3 regions of the Bacillus sp. D48C genome follow, and region 1 is predicted to be linked to each of the others. Evidence: riboswitches for the same ligand, from Rfam matches in the RefSeq annotation. Region 1 holds a riboswitch; each other region holds the start of a gene.
The links. A riboswitch is a leader RNA that binds a small molecule or an ion and turns the genes downstream of it on or off. The one in region 1 is predicted to bind magnesium.

Region 2: another riboswitch for magnesium. It lies ahead of ACLBXA_RS26530 (P-type ATPase); the one in region 1 lies ahead of ACLBXA_RS21850 (FtsW/RodA/SpoVE family cell cycle protein).
Region 3: another riboswitch for magnesium. It lies ahead of mgtA (magnesium-translocating P-type ATPase); the one in region 1 lies ahead of ACLBXA_RS21850 (FtsW/RodA/SpoVE family cell cycle protein).

What each region holds. Positions count from the first base shown of each region.
Region 1 is NZ_JBKFAQ010000010.1:122,095-125,380, reverse strand. It holds gene mgtE (magnesium transporter) at 1-509, opposite strand, end outside; M-box (ykoK) riboswitch at 789-956, opposite strand; M-box (ykoK) riboswitch at 1,270-1,446, shown strand; gene ACLBXA_RS21850 (FtsW/RodA/SpoVE family cell cycle protein) at 1,630-2,757, shown strand; partial or broken gene ACLBXA_RS21845 (MarR family winged helix-turn-helix transcriptional regulator) at 3,022-3,286, opposite strand, start outside.
Region 2 is NZ_JBKFAQ010000016.1:81,082-84,367, reverse strand. It holds gene ACLBXA_RS26540 (glutathionylspermidine synthase family protein) at 1-640, shown strand, start outside; gene ACLBXA_RS26535 (DUF350 domain-containing protein) at 633-1,019, shown strand; M-box (ykoK) riboswitch at 1,232-1,397, shown strand; gene ACLBXA_RS26530 (P-type ATPase) at 1,733-2,458, shown strand; gene ACLBXA_RS26525 (5'-3' exonuclease) at 2,591-3,286, shown strand, end outside.
Region 3 is NZ_JBKFAQ010000001.1:697,967-701,252, reverse strand. It holds gene ACLBXA_RS03800 (DUF3932 family protein) at 188-439, shown strand; partial or broken gene ACLBXA_RS03795 (hypothetical protein) at 474-1,204, opposite strand; M-box (ykoK) riboswitch at 1,334-1,501, shown strand; gene mgtA (magnesium-translocating P-type ATPase) at 1,833-3,286, shown strand, end outside.

The sequences.
Region 1 (3,286 bases):
CCGTGATTATCAAGAACATAACTATAAGATATTGATTCTACATTTTTAGAATTTTCCCTAATGTACTTTAATGTCATTTTTACTGACCAATTTCCTCTAACTGCAACAAAATCACTTGTTACAAGACTTCCCGCCGTTTCAGGTTTGAAAGTCATCAATTTTTTCACGTTATGTTTTGTAATTTTATCTAGATACGCCATTAATTTAGCCTGTTTTTCCGGATGAACCGCTAGAAGTAAATCCACTAATTCATCAATCGGTTGTAAATTTAGCAACTTTTTGGCTTTATTTTCAGATAAGTGAATTAAGATATTATATTTTTCTTCTGCACTCATATATTGAAGAATTTTAGAGCTTTTTAATACAGGTATTGTATTTAGTAATATGACTTGATCTTCAATTGAAAACCGTTTTACTTCTTGCGCAACATCATACGAAGGAAGACGTAAAACCTTCTCTGCATCTAAATTTTTTGGGGTTACAAGTAATTCATTTAATAATTTCTTCATGTTAACTCCTCCTCATATTGCTAAGGGAGACTCTAGAGTTTCATGAGTGGTTTTGTTTTATTTTATCTGTCTTAGATTTTTTATTAGAGCAATAATAGTTACATTGCAATCAATTCATTAGTTAGAATTACCTCCTTTTCGAATATAGACAAGATAAAAATAAATAAAATTAAACAGAAAAACCTTTACTCAAAAAGGAGTAAAGGTTTTTTCACAATACAAATAAATGATTATTAAGACCGCCCTGCCAAAATCACAGAAGTGCCTTTCTATCAAATCGTATACCACTCCCTCGTTGAGTTTTAGCACTGTATAGCATAGGTTTTTATAACCAGCTACATTAAGAAGGGCCTTAATCCGACCGTTCCTGTTGACCCATTGGCGTCTCTCGACATTTTTGGGCAGCAGCGTTTCTCTATACAGGAGCCTCACCTAACAAAGATTATTGAATTACTTCAAAATTTAAACCAGAATTTAATATTTGTCAACTCACTTTCAATTCCATTCTTAAAAAAATCTTCTTTTATGATTAAAATCTGCTTTACTGTTTATCAAATTTATATGGTTAAACTACTTAATCAAACTATACGCTACAAGTCTAAAATATGTACTTATACGGAATTATTACATACATTTTCTCACAACATTTTTCAAAGGATCATAACGCTATAAAACATATAATTTTAGCAATACGGTTACTTGACAAGAAAAAAATATATATTTATGCTTGCTACACGAAACAAATACATAAAATTTATATTGCTGAACCTGTTAGGTGAGGCTCCTATACAAACACAGGCTATTGCCCAAAAATGTCGAAAGACGCCAATGGGTAGAACAGGAATTGTCGGGTTAAGGCTCTTCTTAAGATAGCTAAGTGATGAATTGTCATTACTTTACGTTGTATAGTGCCAAAGCTCTACTAGGGGGAAAAGCCTTATTTAGTCATGCCATTTTAAATCCCCCTAGTATGTAACTAGGGGGATTTTTGCGTAAGAAAATAGGGTGTAAGCAATAAAATCTGCCTAAACAAAATCCTATTTAGTAATTGACGAGAACAAGATTTTATTCATTAGCAAATGTAATATTATGCTTTGTTTTAAATTAGGAGGATATTAAAATGAAAAAAATATTAAAACTCGATTATCTATTGCTCCTCCCTCTATTCATAACATGTACTTTAGGTATTATCATGATGTATAGTGCGAGTTCCATTGTAGCTGTCCAGCATTACGGTTATAAAAGTAGACACTTTGTTGATTCTCAATTAACAAAGCTACTTTTAGGAACAATAGGGTTCGTAGTTTGTGCTATACTCCCATATGAAATATGGAAAAAACGAATAGTCTCAATCTTTATTATGGTTGGGGGGATTTTTTTATTAATTATGGTTTTATGGAAAGGAAAAGTGGTAAATAATGCTCAATCATGGATCTTTGGAATACAGCCAGCTGAATTTCTTAAATTAGGAACAATACTCGTAACAGCCCGTTTTTTTGCATTACGACAAGAACAAGCTAAAAATAGCTGGAGTGGTAGCGGAAAACTTTTATTTTTTTTAGCTACAATTTTTTTTCTCATCTTTAAACAACCAAATTTAGGATCAGCAATTTTAATATTAGGTATAGGTTTTAGCATATTTCTTTGCTCAGGAATAAATATAAATCTACTAATCAAAAGAACTTCCATCGGTTCTATTTTGTGGTTCCCTGTTTTATATTTTTTAATTCAATATAGTTTGTCAGAAGTTCAAAAGACACGTATTACTACGATTTTCAATCCCTTTTTTAATGAACAAGGAAATGGATACCAGCTTGTAAATTCTTTTATTGCCATTGGCTCTGGAGGAATTACTGGTCTTGGATTTGGAAATAGCATACAAAAAACAGGTTATCTTCCGGAACCACATACTGATTTTATAATGGCAATAGTTTCTGAAGAACTAGGATTTATTGGTGTATTTATTCTATTGGCTGGAGTTTTGACTATAGTACTTCGCTCTTTAAAAATTGCACAATTATGTGTAGATCCATTCGGCAGTTTTATAGCAATTGGTATAGGATGTATGATTGGTATGCAATCTGTTGTAAATTTAGGTGGTATTACGGGACTATTTCCTCTTACAGGTACTCCATTTCCATTTGTAAGTTTTGGTGGAAGTTCTTTAATGGTCAATTTAATAGCAATAGGAATATTACTTAACATTTCAATTTTCAATAAAATAAGATCCCATCCTAGAAATATTTAACTTATAAAGTAAGCAAACAGTTTTAAGTTTATCTTCCCTTTTTATTTAGCTAGGTGTTTTAAAACATGCAAAGGCATATGTCGTTATAGTTCTTTAGCAAATCAAATTAGCATTTTAGTTATCCCATTAAAGGGTGCTTTAAAAAAATAATAAAAGCCTAATTTCTCCCTTATTACACTGAGAAATTAGGCTTTTATATTTAAATTTTCTTAACTTTTTAAATCCGTATTTTTTCTATTTCTATTTAGAGAGTGCTTTGAATTTTCAAGAACGTAAAGAATTTAATATGCTTTTATGCATATACAATAATGTTTGAATTTCTGTTTCCTCAAGCTGTTCTAATGCTAATGACATTGCTTTATAGGAAGTAGAATTTTCAATAGATTTTTGTGATATTTCTTGCCCCTTCATTGTTACTTTCAATTTTATCTCTCTACGATCTTCAGATGAGGGATTTCGTTCGATTAACCCTAGATTGACTAATTCATCCACATTTACACTCACGGTACTCTTAGGTACTGAAAGTCGT
Region 2 (3,286 bases), on a different contig from region 1:
TAGAATTACGAAAGGTGCTCTAGTTGATAAAGATGGGGCGAAGATTGATGTTTTATATCGTCAAACATATCCGATAGAAGATTTAATTGAGGATCAAGATCCTGAAACAGGAGATTTGGTAGGTGTGGAACTGCTGCAACTTGTAAAAGCCGGAAAGCTTTTTATAATAAATCCTTTGTCAGCATTTTTACTTCAGCCAAAATCAATTCAGTGTCTTATTTGGGGGTTAGCAGAAGAAGAAGTCTTTTATACAAACGAGGAACAACAGTGGATTAAAGAATATATGTTACCTACATATTTAGAACCAGATTTATTTTTAGGAAAAGGTTCTTTCGTTCAAAAACCTTCATTTGGTAGAGAAGGAGATACAATTACGATTCGCGATAAGGATGAAAATATTATGCTTCAAAATGCACATCAAACGTATAAAACTTCACTGCCGATATTTCAAAAGTATATAGAACTTCCAGTCGTATCCTTGGAAACAGAAAAAGGGATGGAGAAACTGTCGTATGTGTTTGGTTCTTTTTTAATTGCTGGAAAAGCAAGTAGTATCGGTATTCGCGCGGGAGAAAAGATTACAGGAAATGAATCGTACTATTTACCGGTAGGTATAAAAAGGAGGGGGAAAAATGATTAATTTTTTATCATATTTAGCAGTAACACTCGGACTTTTATGTATTGGTCTGTTCTTGATGGAAGTGACAACGAAAGTTAAGGAATTTAAGTTAATGGCTCAAGGGAATAAGGCGGTAAGCTATGTGCTTGGAGGACGATTACTTGGGTTAGCTATTGTTTTATATTCGACAGCAGCTAATTCAATTTCACTTCTTGATATGATTTCGTGGGGAGCAGTTGGGATTTTGGCTCAAATTATCGTTTTTTATTTAGCTGAGTGGCTTACACCACGCTTTAATATAAACAAAAGTCTTGAAGAAGATAATCAAGCAGTCGGTCTTTTTCTTATGTTTTTATCGCTTTCAATTGGGATTGTAATTGCTGGCTGTATAACTTATTAAAAACTTTACGTTTAAACGTAAAGTTTTTTATTTTATTCCGCTATTTGCCGGGCAGCCCGATTGGTGAGGGCTAATAATCAGTGGGGGATGAACAAAACCCCACTGATTAAAGTTTCACTTTATATATGTTAGTTTGCCATACCTTTTGAAAAAATTGTAGGCTACGGTTGACATCTATTTTAAATAAGAGTAACATTTTCAATGTAATGAAAATAAGTCTCTGTTAGGTGAGGCTCCTGTATAGAGAAATGCTACTGCCCAAAAATGTCGAGAGACGCCAATGGGTCAACAGGAATGATCGAATTAAGGTTTTTCTTAACGTAGCTGGTAATGTACCTATGCTATACAGTGCTAAAACTCGGTGAGGGAGAGGTCCGTAGATTTCTAATTATATTAGAAATCGTTTATTTGTGTATGTAATGGCCACTACTCTCTTAAGGGTAGGGGTCTTTTTTGTTACCAAGCTATGAGTAATTTCATAGTATAAACTATAAAATTAAACGAGGAGGTGAGGAGCATGTCAAATTCTGACTCGGTTCCGTTACCCATATACTTCAAATCAAAAATATATGATGTAGGCAGGAAACGATTTGTTCCTCCCTCTATATTTATCACAATGTAGCGTTTATAAAGCGCTAGACACTTTCACAGTAAAGTGGATAAATTGAGAAACAAAGCGTTTCTTCCTATGTTGTAAAGGAGGAGACGATAATATGTTATATGCAAACAAAACTGTGGGTAACACGTCATATAAACTAAGTAAAAAATCAATAAAAGAACAAACAATGCTTCAAAAAAATAAAGATTTATTAATTGAAATTGCAACAAGAGATGTAAAATCTGTATTTGCATATTTTAAAACAACAAGAGACGGACTATCAATGAAAGAGGCACAAAAACGTATTCAAGTATATGGCCGAAATGAACTAACTTCAAAAAGAGCACTTCTTGCAGAAGTAATGATGAAGCTTGGTGGCATGATCCCAGGTTTTTCAAAACAACGTGTGTGTGATGAATTACAACGTGAAACGATTACTGTATCTAGAGTAGAATGTTCTAGTAGTACAGGGCTAAATAGTGAACTGAAAATGATGGAGATACCAGTGCAAGAACTTGTACCTGGAGATATGATTTTTCTTTCGGCTGGAGATGCTGTGCCAGCTGATGTACGTATTATTTATGCAGATGATTTATTAGTAAATGAGTCTGTGTTAACGGGAAACGAAGCGAGTATAGAGAAGTTTGAAAGCTGCTATCACCTTGAACGTAAACGATTTATTCCATTAAAACGGATGAAAGATTATAATCCACTTGAGCTTGAAAATGTATGTTTTAAAGGTTCGCATATTGTTAGTGGAAATGCAAAGGCTGTCGTTGTTTCTACTGGAAAAAATACGTATTCAGGCATATTGCATACTTGTTGTAGTAGGATGTCTTAATGTGTGAATGGTGCTAAATATACAAAAACCATGTATAATAGACAAAGTTGAGCAAAAACGTAGAATGGTAATCTATTTATATAACCTTACGTGATAACGTGAGGTTATTATTTTTTTAATAGGAGAGGAATTATGAAAAAAGTATTATTAGTTGATGGTATGGCACTATTATTTCGTGCTTTTTACGCAACAAGTGTCTACGGACAATTTATGAAACGACAAGATGGAACCCCTACGAACGGGATTCATGGTTATATGAAACACTTGTTAACAGCTACGCAAGCGATCGAACCAACACATATCGTTACATGCTGGGATATGGGAAGTACGACATTTAGAACAGAATCGTTCTCGAATTATAAAGCAAATCGTGCAGCGCCACCAGAAGAATTAATTCCTCAATTTGATTTAGTGCAAGAAATGACTGCGAAATTATCCATTCCAGTTATCGGTATGAAAGGCTACGAAGCCGATGATTGTATCGGTACGCTTGCAAAACAATATTGCAATGAAGCTGAAGTTTATATTTTAACTGGTGATACAGATTTACTTCAACTTGTTGATAAGAACGTTACAGTTATGCTTCTGCGTAAAGGAATTGGAAATTACGAATATTACACACCGGAGAAAATCATGGAAGAAAAAGGTGTAGAGCCGTGGCAAATCGTCCATGCAAAAGCTTTCATGGGAGATACAAGTGATAATTATCCAGGTGTAAAAGGTATCGGTGAAAAAACAGCGTATAAGCTTATTCAAGAGCACGGAACAGTATCCGCTGTACTAGAAAATGTAGAATTATTAACGAAAGCGCAGCGTACGAAGATTGAA
Region 3 (3,286 bases), on a different contig from region 1:
TCTTTCCTCCAGCTCTAAATATACTCTATCTCTCATCTTACGGAATGTTATTTCAAATGGCAAATCGAATTTACATAACCAATCATCTAGACAACTATATAACACGAACGTTATACTTAAAAAATTTACCAATCGTTCGTGTTTTGTGGTAAAATAATTATACTACATTTTAAGGGAGCGTTTTATTATGAAAGAAGTATTTCGTTTACAAACTGATTTTTCATCTTCATTTGATCGCTGGGTAAGTTCTTTCGTGTCTGATCACCCAGCACAATTAGAATGGACAACTTTAAAGGAATTAATCCATGAATATACAACATCACATACAAATGATACGTTACCAGCATATATTTCTTCAGCTTTAACATATTACGCCCAACGCGTTTCAACTACAAACAGTTCAGAGATTGTTATTTTTGAAAACCCTACAATCTCGTAATCTATAATAAAAAAGCACTGGTTACAGTGCTTTTTTATTTATACTTATTTAACAAATGATCATATTCCGTCCAAAAGTCGGTATACATACTTCGCTCAAGCTCATTTAAAATTATCTTTTCACTTGATTTATTAAATAATTCTTTTGCTTGTAGTGCAAAAGAAACAATTTGTTTTCTATATTCATTTTCATTCAACTCTATATGAAGCCCTTCATAGTATATAGCCTTTTGATCAGTAGAAATAACTTTGACAAAGTCCTTTAAAATCACATTTTTACCTATATGGTTTATAGTCCAATGAATTGAAATTGGGCATCCTAACATTAGCATAGTGCCACATCCGTGCAAAATAACCCCCTCTTCATTTTCAATATCACAAATATATTCTTTATCTAAAGTTCGTAACAAAGCTAAAGCTGATTCACTTATTCCCCATTCCTCATCCATACCTGTCCGCGTAATAATCGTTCCATCCACATTTAAATAAAGTGAAACTTTAATCAGTGGGGGGGCACCGTCCCCACTGATTATTAGTTGAACCAATCGGGCTTTTACGGGCAGTTTGATCTCTCCCACCTAACTCCTTTGCTCTAGCCGAATTTTGAGGTGGGAGTCTTACTGCCCGTTAATGCGGGATATATTTCTCCGTGTGAACATAAATCTTCCTGCTCATTAAACAACCATTTTTGATTCTCAATATTTATAATAAAATTTTGTGGTACCCTTACAAATTCCCCTTTTATAAAAATATTTATTTTCCATATTATTCATAATCAATATCATGCATTTCATCCCACATATCTATTATAAATCCGTTTAATATTTTAAAAACACAGATAAAAAAGATATTGACACTACGATTTTACAGTGCTAACATTCAACATGTAATTGAATATGGTCTCTGTTAGGTGAGGCTCCTGTATAGAGAAACGCTGCTGCCCAAAAATGTCGAGAGACGCCAATGGGTCAACAGGAAAGGTCGGAATGAAGGCCTTTTTTAACGTAGCTGGTTTCAGTACCTATGCTATACAGTGCTAAAACTCAACGAGGGAGAGGTGCATGTATTTTGTCATACACAAAAACTGTTTTTATTTATGTCTACTAACAGTCTTTGTTGTGGACTCTTTTAACTGCGAATTCAGACCTTTACTCGTTTTGAGTAAAGGTCTTTTTACGTCTATATGCACCTTACTATGAAACAAACATAGCATATTCAGAAACTACTAAATTGTACGGAGGTGAGGAACAGTTGGCAATTGATGATTCGGCCCAGATACCCATACGTTTTACATTCATATTTCATCATGTAGGTAGGAAAGAAACTGTTCCTCACCATTTCAAATAGTTAGGTAACAGATTGTTTCCTCCTTCATGACAGAGGAGGAACTACCGATGTTTAATTTACAAAGACAAGAAACAAAGCATGCTTATGAGCAAGATAGCATGAAAACAAATAACGAATTATTAGTGGAGGTTGCAACACAAGATGTAAGCTCTGCGTTAAAACTTTTAGAAACAACACAAGATGGATTATCTAAACAAGAAGCGTCTCGTAGACTTTCTTTATATGGTCCGAACGAAATAGCTCATAATAAAATGGCGCCGTGGTACATTCAATTTCTATTGGCATTTAAAAATCCATTTATTTTCGTTTTATTAGCTCTTGGAGCACTCTCCTTTTTCACAGATGATATGCAAGGAACGATTGTCGTATCTGTAATGGTCCTACTTAGTGCAACGATTCGGTTTTCCCAAGAATTTCGTTCTCAAAAAGCTGCCGATAAGTTAAAAGCTATGGTTCGAACAACTGCGAGCGTATTTAGAATAAATGGATTTGTACATGAAACAAAAAATGTAAAGAATTTAAACCGAAATTACACAACAGAAATTCCAATTGAGGAACTTGTACCTGGCGATATTATTTCCCTTTCAGCTGGTGATATCGTTCCAGCTGATGTGCGTGTTGTATCCGCTAAAGATTTATTTGTTAATCAATCTTCTTTGACAGGGGAAGCACTTCCTGTAGAAAAATACGAACACTGCTACCATACAGAAAATAAGCATATCTTACCGAAAAACATGAAAAAAAATTACAATCCACTCGATATGGAAAACCTTTGCTTCATGGGAACAAATATTGTAAGTGGTAGCGCAAAAGCTGTTGTCATCTCAACAAGTACCGATACGTATTTCGGCTCTTTAGCAAATAAGGTAATTGGAAAGCGTGTAGAAACAAGCTTTGATAAAGGTGTAAACAAAGTAAGCTGGCTCTTAATTACATTCATGCTTATTATGGCGCCTATTGTCCTTCTCATTAATGGATTCACAAAAGGAGATTGGCAAGAAGCTTTCTTCTTCGCTATTGCCGTCGCTGTTGGTCTTACACCTGAAATGTTACCAATGATTGTAACTGCTAATTTAGCTAAAGGTGCCGTTAACATGTCTAAACAAAAAGTAATTGTAAAACAGCTAAATTCTATTCAAAACTTAGGTGCTATGAACATTCTTTGTACAGATAAAACCGGAACTTTAACAGAAGATAAAGTTGTCCTTGTTCGTCACTTAGATCCCAAGGGAAATGAATGCAATCGCGTCTTACAATTTGCCTATTTAAATAGTTTCTATCAAACTGGATTGAAAAATTTAATAGATAAAGCTGTTATTAAGCATACAGAGGAAAACAATAAATTTAATCCATCAGCTTTTCAAAAGCTAGATGAAATTCCATTCGATTTCGCCCGCCGGCGTATGTCAGTCATCGTAAAAGATATTTCAGGTGAACATACAATGGTTTGTAAAGGTGCCGTAGAAGAAATTTTATCAATTTGTAATTACACCGAAGTGGA